4 regions of the Bacillus sp. AK124 genome follow, and region 3 is predicted to be linked to each of the others. Evidence: riboswitches for the same ligand, from Rfam matches in the RefSeq annotation. Region 3 holds a riboswitch; each other region holds the start of a gene.
What was found. A riboswitch is a leader RNA that binds a small molecule or an ion and turns the genes downstream of it on or off. The one in region 3 is predicted to bind S-adenosylmethionine.
Positions count from the first base shown of each region.

Region 1: another riboswitch for S-adenosylmethionine. It lies ahead of metN (methionine ABC transporter ATP-binding protein MetN); the one in region 3 lies ahead of M1E06_RS14915 (methionine biosynthesis PLP-dependent protein).
Region 2: another riboswitch for S-adenosylmethionine. It lies ahead of M1E06_RS05610 (MetQ/NlpA family ABC transporter substrate-binding protein); the one in region 3 lies ahead of M1E06_RS14915 (methionine biosynthesis PLP-dependent protein).
Region 4: another riboswitch for S-adenosylmethionine. It lies ahead of M1E06_RS16640 (methionine ABC transporter ATP-binding protein); the one in region 3 lies ahead of M1E06_RS14915 (methionine biosynthesis PLP-dependent protein).

Region 1 covers NZ_CP096378.1:872,323-876,510, reverse strand. The annotation lists gene metQ (methionine ABC transporter substrate-binding lipoprotein MetQ) at 1-341, opposite strand, end outside; gene M1E06_RS04265 (methionine ABC transporter permease) at 355-1,023, opposite strand; gene metN (methionine ABC transporter ATP-binding protein MetN) at 1,016-2,041, opposite strand; SAM riboswitch class I at 2,158-2,265, opposite strand; gene M1E06_RS04255 (SCP2 sterol-binding domain-containing protein) at 2,440-2,796, opposite strand; gene M1E06_RS04250 (thioredoxin family protein) at 2,918-3,226, opposite strand; gene M1E06_RS04245 (toprim domain-containing protein) at 3,252-3,596, opposite strand; gene M1E06_RS04240 (YusG family protein) at 3,659-3,895, opposite strand; gene gcvH (glycine cleavage system protein GcvH) at 3,956-4,188, opposite strand, start outside.
Region 2 covers NZ_CP096378.1:1,110,415-1,114,602, forward strand. The annotation lists gene M1E06_RS05600 (ABC transporter permease) at 1-802, shown strand, start outside; gene M1E06_RS05605 (sunset domain-containing protein) at 831-1,511, opposite strand; SAM riboswitch class I at 1,643-1,750, shown strand; gene M1E06_RS05610 (MetQ/NlpA family ABC transporter substrate-binding protein) at 1,807-2,631, shown strand; gene M1E06_RS05615 (MDR family MFS transporter) at 2,752-3,933, shown strand; gene M1E06_RS05620 (DUF4257 domain-containing protein) at 4,154-4,188, shown strand, end outside.
Region 3 covers NZ_CP096378.1:2,961,641-2,965,828, forward strand. The annotation lists gene metC (cystathionine beta-lyase) at 1-689, opposite strand, end outside; gene M1E06_RS14915 (methionine biosynthesis PLP-dependent protein) at 679-1,803, opposite strand; SAM riboswitch class I at 1,869-1,985, opposite strand; gene M1E06_RS14920 (helix-turn-helix transcriptional regulator) at 2,113-3,060, shown strand; gene M1E06_RS14925 (DinB family protein) at 3,141-3,629, shown strand; gene M1E06_RS14930 (helix-hairpin-helix domain-containing protein) at 3,641-4,096, shown strand.
Region 4 covers NZ_CP096378.1:3,300,183-3,304,370, forward strand. The annotation lists gene M1E06_RS16625 (L-cystine transporter) at 1-66, opposite strand, end outside; gene M1E06_RS16630 (MetQ/NlpA family ABC transporter substrate-binding protein) at 193-1,011, opposite strand; gene M1E06_RS16635 (methionine ABC transporter permease) at 1,033-1,683, opposite strand; gene M1E06_RS16640 (methionine ABC transporter ATP-binding protein) at 1,686-2,687, opposite strand; SAM riboswitch class I at 2,787-2,900, opposite strand; gene cspB (cold shock-like protein CspB) at 3,204-3,404, shown strand; gene M1E06_RS16650 (ABC transporter permease) at 3,524-4,188, opposite strand, start outside.

The DNA.
Region 1 (4,188 bases), 2.1 Mb from region 3:
GGCTCAAGGTGTACCGCGCCGACGTTAACAAGATCATAATCTTTATTTTCTTTCATTTCCTGTTCAAGATACGGGACGTGCTGGAAATAGTTCGCATCGAGATCTTTCGTTGCAAGCGCTTTGTTGATCAGTTTGTAGTCCGTGAAATTTTTGATTTTAAGCTCATAGCCTTTTTCTTTCAAAAGCGGCTTTGCTTCTTCAAGGATTTCAGCGTGAGGCGTCGGCGTCGCTCCGACTGTGATGACTTTGCTGTCTTTATCCCCTTCGCTGCTGGAAGATCCGCAAGCGGCTAAAACGCCTGCAAAAATGATGAATAAAGCTGTTAATAAACCTTTTTTCATGTTGATGTCCTCCCTAACGTTTGTCTAATTTATTTGTTATAAAATCCCCGATAAACTGGATGATAAACACAATAGCTAAGATGAAAATAGTGGCGATGAGTATAATATCGGGATTGTTCATCTGAAAACCGTTTACATAGGCAAGGTTCCCGAGTCCGCCTGAACCGATTGCTCCGGCCATCGCCGTCGAACCGATCAGTGCAATCGCCGTAACCGTAATGCCAGAGATCAAGGCCGGCATCGATTCGGGCAGGAGCACTTTAAATATGATCGTCGATGTTTTGGCTCCCATCGATTTTGCCGCTTCAATCACGCCCTTATCAACTTCGCGCAAAGCGATTTCAACCAGGCGGGCATAGAACGGAGCGGATGCGATAATCAAAGCCGGAAGTGCGGCGTTCGGCCCCAAGATCGTGTTCATTAAAAACTTTGTGAAACCAAGCAGCAAAATAATCAATATAATAAAAGGAATAGACCTGAACACATTGACGATTGCCGAGATTACACCGTTCACGACCCGATTCTGCCAAATGTTTCCTTTTGAAGTCAGATACAGCAGCATACCGAGAATCACTCCGATGATAAAAGCAAACAATAGGGAAATTCCTGTCATATATATCGTTTCATACGTAGCTTCCCACAGCTGCTCCATATCTACGTTTGGAAACAGTTTTTCAAACATTCGTGATCACCTCTGCTTCTACTTGACGGCTCTTGATGAAATCGACCACATCATTGACCTCGTTTTCATATCCGTCGACATGAATGAACAATGAACCGTATGCGCCGTCCTGAGTTTGCGAGATTTTGCCTTGAAGGATGTTGACTTCAACATCGAACTTCCGAATGATCTGTGTGATCAGCGGCGATTCGGCCGCTTCACCGACGAAGGTGAGCTTGATCGTCCGCCCGGATGTCGTTTCTTCGAGGAAATGCTTCAGCGTTTCCTGTGTTTCCACCGGTTCTGTTACCTGCTGAACAAAGCGCTTTGTCATTTCTTCCTGCGGCTTGAGGAATACGTTCAGCACATCGCCTTCTTCCACGACCTTTCCGTTTTCCATGACGGCCACTCTGTGGCAGATTTTCCTGATAACATGCATTTCATGAGTAATCAGGACAATGGTCAGTCCGAGCCTTTCATTGATATCGGACAGAAGACCCAGGATCGAGTCAGTCGTCTGCGGATCAAGCGCTGATGTCGCTTCATCGCATAAGAGAACTTTCGGATTGTTTGCGAGCGCCCGAGCGATGCCGACGCGCTGCTTTTGGCCTCCGCTAAGCTGTGAAGGGTAGGCATTTTCCTTGCCTTCAAGTCCGACAAGCTTTATCAGTTCAGCGACTCTTTTCAGACGTTTTGCTTTGCTGACACCGGCGATCTCCAGCGGAAACGCAATATTGTCGCGGACCGTTCTTGACCACAATAGGTTGAAGTGCTGGAAAATCATGCTGATTTCCTGCCTTGCATTCCTCAGCTTCTTCCCTTTGATCTCACTGATTGTTCTGCCGGCTACTTCAACCGTGCCTGAAGTCGGCTGTTCAAGTCCGTTCAAAAGACGGATCAAGGAGCTTTTTCCAGCTCCGCTATATCCAATAATTCCGAAGATTTCACCTTTTTTAATCGTAAGGGTGACATCCTGGACAGCATTGACATCTCCATGCTTTGACCGATAAATCTTTGAAACATTTTGAAGATTTATCAAAAGCCATCACCTGCTTTCTTGCTCAATTCTCATAGTTGTCTAAATCCCTGATCAAACAATGAAAAAAGCCTTTCTGCACACATGAGCAGAAAGGCTTTTGAATAGTCTGGGCCTTTCTCTCATCTTTCAAAGCATAACGCTTCGTGTGAATTGGCACCATTTCAACACGTGTTGATGGTTGCCGGGTTTCATAGGGCACTTCCCTCCACCTCTCTGGATAAGAGAATCATATATTTATTTTTTGATTATTATGATCGGAATTCTTAAAGTAGGATATCATGCGAAAAAATAGTTGTCAACTATTTTTCGTAAGACAATCGGCCTACGGCGAAAAGAGACGAACGTAAACGCTCGTCTCTGTCCGACTTATACACGGAATGTGCCGATTTTTCAAATTTTTAAAATGTCTCTGAATAAAGATCGCTGTTTTTAAAAAAGCCGTCCGTCAGCCATAAAATCGCTTCAAGCTTCAATAAAGCTCTGAATGAGCCTTTTACTTGAACAGTGCCGCGCTGTACGAGATGCTGCAATGAAATATCGCCGTGAAGAAGGTCAATAATCTCGCTTTGCTCTCCAAAAAAGGTCAAATGAGCTTTCTCTGCAAGAGAAGATTTTTCCATTTCTCCTTTTTCGTTGATCGCTAACGTAAAAGCTTCTTTCTCGCCTTGAAACGTAATCAGCAAAGCCGTTGTCGATAATAGAGGTTTTAAAAAAAGAGCCTTGTCCTCTCTTTCTATCAATCCCATTTTCTCCAACTGTATAACCTCCTGTAAATTGGTCATACTTACAGATTCTCTGTCTGCCGCAGGAGTTCCTTTAGGAATTGCTCGACAAGTTTTTGCTGGTTATTTCCCGAGAAATATGTCAAAACCGCCCTTAATCCACAACATTTTGTTTAATCGTATCGTATAAGTAGGAAACGGAGTGAAAAGCGTATTCTTTTTTGACGACTTCCCCGTTTTTGTAAAGGATAAAGCATGGAACGCTTTCTATTTCCTGCTGCTTGGCAAATGCCGGGGAATAATTGAGATTGTTTTTATAAAAAGGAATGTCCTTTATCATTTCATCAACGACTTCCAGCATTCTTCCGGCCAGCTGACACGTTCCGCAGAACGGCGTGTATACATATAGAAGACAGGTCTCATGTTCAAGCCGTTTTAGCTCTTTTTCTTGGAGTTCTTGCATCTGTTGAACCGCACCTCAATACATTTTATAATAAATATTTTGTATGTACCCGGATGTTTGAACGAATTAATACTTCTGCAACATGCTGACTCGGGGCGGAAGCGACTTCTTTGTATACCCTATCGATGTATAGATGCGAAGCTTGGGGGAGCTCCCTCGTCAGCTGCCGGCGGAGCTTTTCCCCTGATTCATCGGAATCCACCAGGATATAAACGTCTTTATCAAACAGCGTTTCGGCGAATTCATCGAGTTTTGCCTGGCTGATCGTTCCGTTTGTGCAAATGATATCCACGGGCTCTTCGATGACATGCTTCACTTTTTGCTTATCTGATTTCCCTTCGACGATCATGACTTTTTCATTTTCCGGCATATGGATCACCTTTAAAGATTTACTTGTAAAAAAAGGCAGTGAATATTCACCGCCTGACTTGATTAACACCAGCCTTGGTGGTCATCACAGTCTACATATTTAGCATCCGGACCGCTTACGGTATCCGCCGTTTTGTAAAATCTCTCATCTTGGAATGAATATCCAGATTTCAACTCGTATTGATCCTTTCCGGTCATTCGGCCGATCAGCTCATTCTCATGGTACAGCTGCATTCCGCCGTTTTTTAATCGGCTTTCCACATGTTCTGTAATATCAATACGTTCTTTTTTCAGCGTCAATTTGGACACCCCCTCTTGATATAGAGTATCCAAACGACACATGGCTATCCTGAATAATCCTTAGTCTTCTTTTATCATGTCCTCATATTGCTCGGCTGTCATCAGATTTTCGATTTCAGAAGCATCGGACGGCTCGACGATAATCATCCAAGCCTTTTCATACGGAGACTCGTTGACGAATTCAGGGCTGTCTTCCAGATCTTCGTTCACTTCGACCACTTTTCCGTTGATCGGGGCATACAGCTCAGAAACGGTCTTTACGGATTCAACGCTGCCAAAAGGCTCGTCCGCTT
Region 2 (4,188 bases), 1.9 Mb from region 3:
AAAAGGATACGCAGAAGATATTCTCGGCAAAACAATTGAATTAAAGATCTCAAAAATGGATGAAAAAACAGGAGAAGAAGGGAAAGCGAAAACATATGATCTGAAAGTTGTCGGAGTTACGAAAAAACCTTCTTATGAATGGGCAAGCGATTCAACAGTCTATGTCAGCAACGACATGCAAAAAGACATCACCGGATTTCTGAAGGCGGACAAAGACAGCGGCACGATCGAAAAAAAGCTTTCGGTTTACGCGGATAACTTTGAACATGTCGGACAGCTGACAACAGATTTGGAGGATGAAGGCTACTACGTCGATTCAATAACGAAAAAACTCGAAAGCATTAATCTTTTTTTCATGGCTTTTAAAATCGGTCTGATCTTCGTCGGAGTCATTGCCGTCTTGATTTCAGCGATCGGCATTTTCAACACGATGACAATGGCGGTTACAGAGCGGACGCAGGAGATCGGCATTATGAAAGCGATCGGGGCAAGCCCGAACGTGATCAGGAAAATGTTTCTGCTGGAAAGCGCCTATATCGGTATCTTAGGATCTGTTTTAGGTGTTATCATTTCATACGGTGTCAGCTTTTTAGTGAACAAGATTATACCACCTATTTTATCATCGGTTTCAGAAGGAGGAGCGAGTGCGGCAGACTTCAGCATCACCTTCTCGTACATTCCGGTCAGTCTTGTCCTTATCGCGACCTTGATCAGTGCAGGCGTCGCCATTCTTTCAGGCCTGAACCCGGCCATTAAAGCGACAAGAACGAACGTGCTGACAGCATTAAGAAGAGAGCTTTAAGAAAAAAGCCGGCGGTATGCCGGCTTTTTTAACGTTTCGGAGGTCTGTACCCCGCATCACGCGCCTCCTGTTCTGTGCAGAACCAGCGGGCGACGTTTTTCGTGCGGTCATAATATGTACTTCCTGGTGTATGATAAATATGGTTGACGCTTCCTTTGATTTTGCACTCCTGTTTGCTTTCACCGCTGTTTTTCTTAGGGGAGGGCGCGCTGTGTGACGTTCCGGCCTGAGCGGTGGCGTTCTTTTCTTTTACAGTGGCTTCGGTACTGCCGCTTTTTTCTTCAGCCTTAGCCAGTTTTTCTGACAGCGATTTTGTTTTTTTCGTAAGCGAGTCTTTTTCTTTTGTCAGTTTTTCGTTTTCTTTTTTTAATGTGTCATTCTCCGTTTTGGCTGCCTTCAGTTTTTCGTTTGCTTGATTGAGCTGCTGCTTTAATGCGGTTTGCTCCTTTTGTACAGCGCTGTGTTCAGTTTTCAGTTCCTGAAGCTCGGTTGTCAGGTCCTCTGTTTTTGTCTCATCGACGGCATATGTTTCCTCACTGTAATAAGGCGCAGAGATGATCAGGAGGAGAAGTCCGCCTGCAAAACAAGGATAAAAGAGTTTTCTGGAAAACCTTTTGCCTGGAGAAAAGATTCTTCTGATCAAATGAAATACAAGGTAGCAGATGGAAAAAATAAAGGATAAAAACCCGATCAGCATGATAGATTCCATGATTCGTCTCCTTTCGTGTTTGATAACTATATTTTAGCTTAAAAAGAAAAAAATGTTTATACCAAAAAACTTCTTGCAAATCTAAATATTCAAACGTAAAATAAAGAAATCATTTAAAAAACTGAATATGCAGCTTATAAAGAGAGATGGAGGGACTGGCCCGGCGAAATCTCAGCAACCTGCAGCAGAGCAAGGTGCTAAATCCAGCAGAATGTCAGGCGCATTCTGAAAGATAAGTTGAACAACTCTTTCAGGCGCTGAAAGAGTTTTTTTTATTTTGGAGGAGGAGATGTACATGAACAAGATATTAAAATGGACTTCCGTGCTGGGACTGGCCTTGAGCATGGCGCTTCTGACCGCATGCGGAAACAATGCCGAAAGCGATGGTAAAACGATCAAAATAGGCGCTACTGCAGGACCGTATTACGATATGGTCAAAAAAGCGATTCAGCCTGAACTTGAGAAAAAAGGCTACAAAGTTGAAGTGGTCGAATTCACCGACTATGTACAGCCGAACACGGCGTTAAGCGAAGGCGAACTCGACGCCAATTTGTTTCAACATGAGGTTTTTATGAAATCATACAATCAAGAAAACAATAAACATCTTGCTGCACTCATTTCTGTGCCGACCGCTCCGATGGGTCTCTATTCTGCCAAATATAACGACTTGAACGATGTCAAAAACGGGGCGGAAGTGGCTGTTCCAAACGATCCGGCCAATGCCGCCAGGGCATTTTTAACGCTCCAGGATCAGGGGCTGATTCGGCTGAAAAGCGATGTCGACACATTGAAAGCCTCTGTGCAGGATATTGCGGAAAATCCGAAAAAGCTGACATTTAAACAGCTTGAATCTGCCAATCTTCCAAGAGCGGTCGATGACCTGGATATCGCGGCTGTCCCGGGTAATTTCGCTCTCTCCGCTAATATGAAGTTGCAGGACGCGCTGGCGCTTGAGAACATGCCTGACCGCTACCGCAATCAAGTGGTAGTGGATGAAAAAAACAAAGACAAGCCATTCGCCAAAGATCTCAAAGAAGCGGTAAAATCCAAAGCTTTCGAAGATGCGATCGATCGGGAATTCGCCGGTTTCGGAAAGCCAAAATGGATGACGCAATCATAAAAAAATTCCCCCTTTAAAAAGGGGGTTTTTTATGTTGAAAATCGAAATCGTGTCAATTGAAAAAAATGGGCAAAACGAATAGAATCTAGAGGGAATGCTAAAGAGAAAGAAGGAAACGCTATGCCGCGCACATTATGGCTATTGGTCATCGGAATGTTTATCAATGTCACAGGGGCATCTTTTTTATGGCCGCTGAATACCATCTATATCCATCAGCATTTGGGAAAGTCGCTGACAGCGGCCGGATTTGTGCTGATGCTGAACTCAGGGGCAAATGTGCTGGGCAACCTGTTCGGGGGATATCTATTCGATAAAATCGGCGGATTTAAAACCGTCGTACTTGGAATTGTGATCACGTTTGCGAGCCTTTCAGGCCTCGTCTTTTTTCACGAGTGGTTCCAATACATTCTTTTCTTAACACTGGCCGGTTTTGGATCAGGGATCGTGTTTCCGGCATGCTATGCAATGGCCGGCTCGGTTTGGCCGGAAGGCGGCAGAAAGCCGTTCAATGCTGTATACGTGGCGCAAAATGCAGGGGTGGCAGTTGGTTCAGCGCTCGGCGGAATTGTCGCGTCTTTTTCATTTACGTATGTTTTTCTGGCGAATGCAATGCTGTATGCCGTCTTTTTCATGATTGCGATTTTCGGATTTAGACGCATTCGGTCTGAAAAAGCCATGCAGTCTTCTGTTTTGGATCATGCCGATTCAGTCAGCGGGAAATCTAGATTCTCCGCGCTTTTGGTTATATGTACGGGCTACCTGCTCGGCTGGGTCGCTTATTCGCAATGGTCCTCGACCATCGCTTCACACACCCAGGAGCTGGGGATATCTCTTGGGCAGTACAGCGTACTTTGGACAGTGAACGGGGCGCTCATTGTTTTCGGTCAGCCGCTGATCGGTTTTTTTGTGAAACGGTTTGCCGAATCGCTGAAAAACCAAATCGTGATCGGATTTGTCATTTTTATGATGGCATACGGAATTTTGTTTGGCGCTGAACGGTTTCCGGCGTTTCTTGCCGCGATGGTTGTGCTGACCATTGGCGAAATGCTTGTATGGCCGGCTGTGCCGACAATCGCCAACCGTCTCGCTCCGAGGGGAAAAGAAGGGTTTTATCAAGGGTTTGTCAACAGTATGGCGACCGGCGGAAGAATGATCGGGCCGCTTTTTGGCGGAATGCTGGTTGATTATTTCAATATGCAGCTTTTGCTCGCGGTTTTGCTCGTATTGCTGCTGTTCGCAATAGGAACGGCGTTTTTATACGACAGGAAGGAAAAGCAGCTCTCCGCTCAATCAGATGCATAAGTGGTATAGAAAAAATAGGTAATTGTAATTATATGAAAATGAATCGAAGGAATCAAGATTATCAACCAAATCTTCACATATAATGGAAGAAACAAGCTTTTTTTCTTCTCAGACAGAACACATTTTCTGTATGGTAGTATCGAATATCATCGCAAGGGGTCTAGGGGGGCTGCTCGATGGCCTGAAGTCGCTTGACTAAACTAAGGGCTTTAGGAAGGTGATGAAGATGCTGCATCAAGTTTTGGTTGCTTGTTT
Region 3 (4,188 bases):
GAATTTTGCAGCTTATAAAGTTCTTCCCCGAGCTTTTTGTCTTTCACAACGGCAAGTCCTGATAATACGTCGCTGTGTCCGCTTAAAAACTTCGTCGCGCTGTGTAGCACAACATCGACGCCGAGCTCGAGCGGCCGCTGCAGCGCCGGGGTCATAAACGTGTTGTCAAGAAACGTCAGACAGCCGTGCGCCTTGGCAAGCTTGACGACGCCTCTGATATCCGTAATGCCGAGCGTCGGATTTGACGGTGTTTCAAGGTAGATGACTTTTGTATTTTCCCTTATGTTTAAAGCAATTTCATTTAAATCCGTCATATCGACGAAAGTATGTTCAATCCCGAAGCGGCTCAGCACTTCCGTAATCATCCGGTAAGTGCCGCCGTACACATCTTTTGTGACAAGCACGTGATCGCCCTTTGACAAAAGCAGAAAGGCGGTGGAAATCGCGGCCATTCCGGATGAAAAAGCAAATCCCCTCGTCCCTCCCTCAAGCTCGGCTATCGTGTCTTCAAGCGCCGTTCTTGTCGGTGTTCCTGACCGGCTGTAGTCATATTCGCCGAATTTGTCAAAAGAGCCTTGATGAAAGGTTGAGGCGTGCTGGATCGGCACGCTGACGGCTCCGGTTGCTCCGTCCGTTTTATTTTGGTTATGAACAAGCCGTGTTTCAAGCGTCCAGTTTTCATGACTCATGCGGAACCGCCTCCCCTTTTACTTTTTCCAGCGCAGCTTTTAGATCCTGCTTTAAATCGGAGACGTGTTCGATTCCGACTGAAAAGCGCAGAAGTCTGTTGCAGACGCCGTTTGCAATTCGGATGTCTTCCGGGATATCCATATGGGTCTGTGTCGCCGGATAGGTGATGAAGCTTTCGACTCCGCCGAGGCTTTCGGCGAAACAGATCGTCTTGAGATTTTTCAGCAACGGATTAACCCATTCTTCTTTTTGAACGCGGAATGACAGCATGCCGCCTTTTCCCGGATAAAGAACATCGGCAATTTCCTCCTGCTCTTCCAAAAAGGCCGCAAGTTCCCGCGCGTTTTCCTGATGCTGTCTCATCCTGAGAGCGAGCGTCTTCATCCCTCTCATTAAGAGCCATGAATCGAACGGCGATAAAACCGCGCCGATGGCGTTTTGGTGCTGGAACATTTCCTCAGACAGCTCTTCGCCTTTTGCAACGACAAGCCCCGCCAAAAGATCGTTATGACCGCCCAAATACTTCGTCGCGCTGTGAATGACAAGATCAGCGCCGAGCTCAATCGGCTTTTGCAGAACCGGTGTATAGAACGTATTGTCAACAATGAGCAGCAAGTCGTGCTCTTTGGCGATTTGCGCGATTTTTTGAATATCAGCTTCCTGCATGAGCGGATTTGTCGGCGTTTCTACAAACAGTGCCTTTGTATTGTTCGTGATTTTCGACTTGATACAGTCTTCGTCTGAAAAATCGTCGTAGAAAAAGCGAAGTCCGTATTTCTTCCATTCGTTTTCAAAAAGGCGGTACGTTCCCCCATATAAATCGGACGAAACGATGAGCTCATCCCCGCTTTGAAACAGAGCCATGATCGTCTGAATGGCAGCCATACCGGAACTGAACGCAAAGCCGCGCGTTCCCCCTTCGAGTTTCGCGATTGCATCTTCAACAAGCTGTCTTGTCGGATTTTTTGTGCGAATGTAATCAAACCCTGTGGATTCCCCGATCCCTTTGTGCCTGTACGCAGAAGAGAAATAAACGGGAGGATTGACAGTTCCCGTTATTTCATCACTGCGGTTGCCGATTTGCGCCAGCGTTGTTTGTACATGTTCAGTCATATGACACCATCCTTTTAAAAATAAAAAACCCCTTCTTCATAAGAAGAAGGGGGATTATGCGCTTCTTCTTATCTTCCAAGCATCTGCTTGCTGGATTTAGCACCTTGGTACACTGACATCGTCAGTGCAGACCGGTTGCTGAGGTTTCAAAGGGCCAGTCCCTCCACCTCTCGTGATAAGAATCTCTTCAATTTTCTGATTGTTCTTTACTTTAACCTAAGTCAAGACATTTTTCAAGGGTCATTTTTAAATCTTTCCTCATATTGAACATGGTATGATGAAACCAAACGACGGAACCGGAGGAATCAGATGCCAAAAACAGAGCGATTAATCGAATTGATGATGACCGTTCATACAAAACGAAAATTTACGGCCGGGGAGCTCGCAGCAGAATTCGGGGTTTCCTACCGCACGATTCTCCGCGATCTGGACGAGCTGAGCGCGCTCGGCGTCCCGATCTATTCTGAAACAGGCGCGAACGGAGGCTATTATTTGCTGAATGAACCTGTGCTTCCGCCGCTCTTTTTTACACAATCAGAGGCGGCGGCTATGTTTTTCGCGTATCAATCTCTGCAGTTTTTCGGATCGCTTCCCTTTGATGCGGAAACGCGGATGGTTTTAAAAAAGTTCTACCGCCACCTTCCCGTGGAAACACAGGAGCGGATTGATGCGATGAAAGACAGAATCGTGTTCTGGAATCCGCATCGTCCAAAAGCCGCCGAACATTTAGAAACGCTTCTTGATGCAGCCATCAATCAATCCGTTTTGACGGTCGTTTATGACGGAACAGACGATTGCGCGGAGAGATCCATCCAGCCCATCGGCTTGTTCAGCTGGAACGGCTTCTGGTACTGTCCGGCCTATTGCTTTAAAAGGCAGGCGTTCAGACTGTTCCGCGCCGACCGCATCCTTCGGGCGGAAAAAGCGGCCAGCCCGCTGGCCCGCCAGCTTCCCTATCGATCGGTTCTCAGCTGGATCAAACATTCGGAGAGCGAGTGCTCTGAACCGGTGCGGCTGCAAGCGGAACTGACACGCAGAGGAGCCAGGCGGGCTGCGGCTGATGTGGACTTATTCAAGATCCTCACCATGCGGGATGACGGGACGGGGGCGATCGATGCAAACCTCCCCAGACCAGAACTTGAGTATTTCGGGGAACTTTTGTGGAACCTCGGCACTGAGGCAACTGTCAAAGAACCCGCGGAAATCAAGCTTCAGCTGAAACGAAAGGCTTCTGACATTTTAGCAAGGTACGACTGACTTTTTTTTAGAATCGTGACAAAGCCTGTCAGGATTAGGTGATACTTTTAGAATAATGCCAAATGGAAAGGATGAAGCAAATGAATCAAGTTCAAGCCCTGCGGAGCGATTTGTTCCACGAGATGGAGACGGGCATCCGCTCCACGTGTCATCTTCTGAAAAAAGTGAAGGAATCTGACTGGTCTTACCGGCCCGCCGACCGCATGCGAAGCCTGAAAGAACTGGCAAGCCATCTGACGGCCATCCCAGAAGCCGACATGGCTATCATGCAGGAAAAGGAAGAGGCCGCCATCTCCCGAATTGAAAAGAAGTATAGTGCATTGCAGTCGGCTGACCAAATGGCTGAAGCGATGCAGAAAGGATTCGCCGCTTTTCAAACGTATATGACTTCCCTCTCCGACGAGGAATTTTTGACGAAAAAAACAAAGCCGTTTTACCTTGATGAAGGGATGACCCAAAGCCGCTGGCTGACGGAAACGCTCACCCACGTCTTCCATCACAGGGCCCAGCTGTTTAATTATTTAAAACAGCTCGGCTATGACGTCAACATGTTCGATCTGTATCTTTAAAAGGTGTTCATATGAAGCTGCCTCTGACAAAAAAAGAACGGTCAAACTTAAGGACAGCCAAGGTAAAAATAAAAAACACGGCATATATGGATCTGTCCGTCCTTGCACATACGCTCGGTTCGTCTTTGGAGCGCGCCGCATACATCAAGGCGCTCGCCCAGTTTCAAACCGCTCCTTCCATCGGGCCGAAAATGGCGCAGTGCGCCGTTGACCTGGGCTACTATTCCCTTGGCGACATCAAGCATGAATCAGGTGCGGATTTGATCATCCGCCTCGAAAAACTGAAAGGCTACTGGGAAGATCCTTGTGCAGAAGATGCGCTGCGATGCATCGTCCATTACGCCAACGATCCCGAAAGCGCTAAAAGCTGGTGGGATTTCACAGAGGAAAGAAAAATGTACCGCGAACGCTGCGGATACCCTCCGGATAGACCGTCAACGCCCTGGTACGAAAAAAAACGGACATAAAAAATCACGGCTGCCGAACAGTTCGGCAGCCCTTTTCGCTTCTTTCACAAGAGAATTTCGTGTTAAAATGAATGGAAACGTTCACAAACATT
Region 4 (4,188 bases), 340 kb from region 3:
CATCATATAAAGGAGCGCCATCAGGCCGAGCATGACGATAATATTAATAACAACAAATAATGTCATGGTAACAAAAGCACCCCCAGAATTTTTTACATTTAAAAACTATAGTACAACAAACCTGATTGGTCAAGTAGGAATTATCGATGTATTTCAATATATGACCCGGGAATCAATTGCGCGACTGACATTTTATTCGCCGATGTCTTTCAGTGGAACAAAAGTCGGCAGCTGTGCACCGTCAAACTCTTTTTTGATCAATTCAGCGGTATCGTCTGATTGGTACAGCTCAACGATCTTTTTCAAATCTTCACGGTTCCGGTCTTCTGTTCTGGCCGCAATAATGTTGATGTACGGTGTCGCTGTTTCGTCTTCCAGTTTAATCGAATCTTTGACAGGATGGAAGCCGGCGTCAACCGCTATGCCGTTGTTGATAACAGATGCAGCGACGTCGGGAAGCACGCGCGGCGTTTGCTCTGCGGCCACCGTTGTGATTTTGAGTTTTTTAGGATTTTCTTTAATCGCATCAAGCGTTCCGTTTCCGTCAAATCCGTCCTTTAATTGAAGCAGGCCGGCGGACTCCAACAGGAGCAAGGCTCTGCCCATGTTCGTCGCTTCGCTCGGAACAGCGATTTCCGCGCCGTTTGGTATATCGTCAGGCGAATCATACTTCTCGGAATAAATGCCCATCGGAGCGATGATCGTTGTGCCGATCGGCGATAGTTCAAGATTGCGTTCCTTTTTGAATGCATTAAAGTAAGATATCGTCTGAAATGCATTGGCGTCAATGTCACCGCCCGCCAAAGCCTGGTTCGGCTGAACATAATCAGAATATTTGACGATTTCAAGCTTTAAGCCTTCTTTCTCGGCTTTTTTCTTCACAAAGTCCCAGATTCTTGTATCCGTTCCGCTGATGCCGATTTTAATGGTTTTCGCATCAGAGTCTGCCGCACACCCCGCGATCACTCCCGCAAGCAGCAGTAAAATGATAACAAATGTGAACTTTTTCATCATAGCTGTCTCCCTCTCTGTTTATCTTCTTCTCAATTTTTTGGACAGAACGTTTCCGGATGTCTGCAATCCCTGCACAACGATGACGAGAATTGCAACCGTGATGATCATCGTCAGCGTGTCAAACCTTTGGTAGCCGTATGTGATCGCCAAATCCCCAAGACCGCCGGCGCCTATCGCACCAGCCATCGCCGACGCTCCGACCAATCCGACCGTTGCCACCGTAAAACTCAGCACAAGCGAACCGAGCGCTTCCGGAATCAGAAACCGGAAGATGATCTGCCGCGGAGTCGCTCCCATTGCTTCAGCGGCTTCAATGACTCCCGGATCGACTTCAAGCAGAGAGTTCTCGACGAGCCTTGCGATGTAAGGCCCCGCATAAAAAGTCAGGGGAACAATCGCTGCCGATGTGCCGATGGACGTCCCCACAATCAGCCTTGTCACCGGAATTAAAGCAACCATCAAGATGATAAACGGAACGGAACGGAAAATGTTAATGATCATATTGACAACCGTAAAAACTGCCGGATTTTCAAGCAGATGCCCCTTCCTTGTGACAACCAGCAAAATGCCGAGCGGAATGCCGATCACGCTTGAAAATAAAAGCGAGAAAACCGTCATTTGAATCGTCTGAACCAGTGCGTCAATGATTTGGTCATATGTAACAAGCATGCTTATACCTCCCTGATGCGAATGTTTTCTCTGCGGATATATTCGAGCGCCCGCCCGATTTCACCGTCTTCCCCCTGCAGTTCAACCGTCATACTGCCAAACGGAATTCCCTGAAGCTCTGTAATCGTTCCGTGCAGAATGTTGACTTCTACGTCAAACCGCTTTGCCACTTGCGAAAGAAATGGCTTCCCGGAAGATTCGCCGACAAATTGAAGCTGGTAGAGATGCTTCACATTTAATTTTTGAATCGATTCAGGTATCTCGTGGTCGATGGCTGATTTGACAAAGCTTTTGGCCGTTTCGGTTTCCGGCGCGGAAAACACGTCAAACACGCTGCCTGATTCAATGATCCTTCCTTTTTCAATGACCGCGACTTTGTCGCAGATTTCTTTTGCCACATTCATTTCATGAGTGATCAACAAAATCGTGATGTTATATTGTTCGTTGACGCGCTTCAGCAGCTTCAAAATATCGCCGGTCGTCTGCGGGTCAAGCGCGGATGTCGCTTCATCACAGAGCAGAACCTCCGGATTTGTCGCCAGCGCCCGGGCAATGCCGACGCGCTGCTTTTGGCCGCCCGACAGCTGATCCGGATAATCGCGGGCTTTATCCTCAAGTCCGACAAAATGGAGCAGTTCCGTCACTTTTTGCTTGATTTCGGCTTTCGGTGTTTTGACAAGCGCGAGCGGCTCAGCGACATTAGCGAAAATCGTCTTTGAATTTAACAGGTTAAAATGCTGAAATACCATGCCGATCTTCCTTTTAACAGCTCGAATCTCAGCTTTCGACAGAGACATTAAGTCTCTTCCGCCGACGAATACCTTTCCGGCCGTCGGTTTTTCAAGGAAGTTCACACAGCGGATCAGCGTGCTTTTCCCTGCGCCGCTGAATCCGATGACGCCGTATATTTCCCCTTTATCTACATGAAGGTCGATTCCATTGAGCGCATGAACCTTCTGTCCGCCGCTTTCATAGACCTTTTCAACGCCTTCAAATGTAATCATGATGATCTTCCTCCTCTTTTTGGCTAACAAAAAAGGCTCCCTCTTAAAAAATAAGAAGAAGCCTTAGACGACACGAAGTAAATAGAGTGGTCCGCTCTCTTCTTATCTTCCAAGCCCGTACGGCTTGTTGGATGTGGCACAGTATTCTGCTGTATGCAGAACCCGCTGCCGAGGCTTCATAGGGCCAATTCCCTCCGCCTCTCTGAATAAGAAGTGTTGATGCATGAAGTTTTACCTAACTTTACAGCTTCTTTGAAATGTTGTCAATCAGATTTGTGAAAATTTCAAAAACATGCTTTTCAATGCTTTATTTTTCGCCCTGATTATTAAATTTCACTTTTTTTAAAAAAATTGTGTTTAGCAGTTGTAATTTCGCTTAAACACTGGTAAAGTAAAGGTAATTATTTTTGTTCGAACTATCTTTAAGAAGAAAGTTTTGTAAGAGTTTTCGTCTTGGAAGTTTGTTTTAGAGCAAGAATAGTGAATTTAAGCGTTATCGCTTTAGGAGGAAATTTCATGCTAGAAGGTAAAGTAAAATGGTTTAACTCTGAAAAAGGTTTCGGATTCATCGAAGTTGAAGGACAAGACGATGTATTCGTTCATTTCTCTGCTATTCAAGGCGAAGGCTTCAAAACTTTGGAAGAAGGCCAATCTGTATCTTTCGAAATCGTTGAAGGAAACCGCGGACCACAAGCTGCTAACGTAACAAAAGCGTAAGCTGTGAACCGCTGATCTTCATACAGGACTGCTGACCGAATGTCAGCAGTCTTTTTATATTTTATTTAAAAAAGCCTCACGCCCGGAAAACCGGGGTGAGGCTTTTTCGTGAATACCGCTTATGAAGCGATGTCTCTTTTTGTGAATGCCCCAAAGGCGAGCACATGAAAAACGATAAAATAGACAGCCAGCACGACAATCGAGAATCCCAGCGTCATATCTGAAACAAGCGGAGATCCATCAAAGTATTGAGTGAGATCAGTGTTGGCAAATAAGATGTATTTCACCCATTCAAATTTTGTCGCGAGCAGGTTTGTCACCGTTCCGCCCATTGCCAAAAGGAAAATTGAAATACCTACGGCAAGCGAGCTGTTTCTGAAAACAGCTGAAATCATAAAGGCCATTGTCGCCATCATCAAAAGCGAGATTGAATTCAGCAAATAGCTGCCGGCCAAGTGCAGCAGCAGGCTTTTTTCTTCAACTGTTCCATCGGCGTACGCCAAGTGAACCTGGCTGCCGTCGCCTGCCCCGAATAAAGCAAGGCCTGTGATACCCGCGCTTGCGAACAGAATGAAAAGCAAAGCCAATGCAAAAAGCAGAACTGTAAAATATTTTGCCAGCAAAATTTTAAAGCGGCTGATCGGCCTGATCACAAGCAGCTTCACCGTCCCCCAGCTGAATTCATTCGCAACGATTCCCGCAGCCACCGTGATCACAAACAGACCGAGGAGGGGAATGATGCTGCTCGCGTCGCTGATGAACGACAGGGCCGAATAGTCCCCGT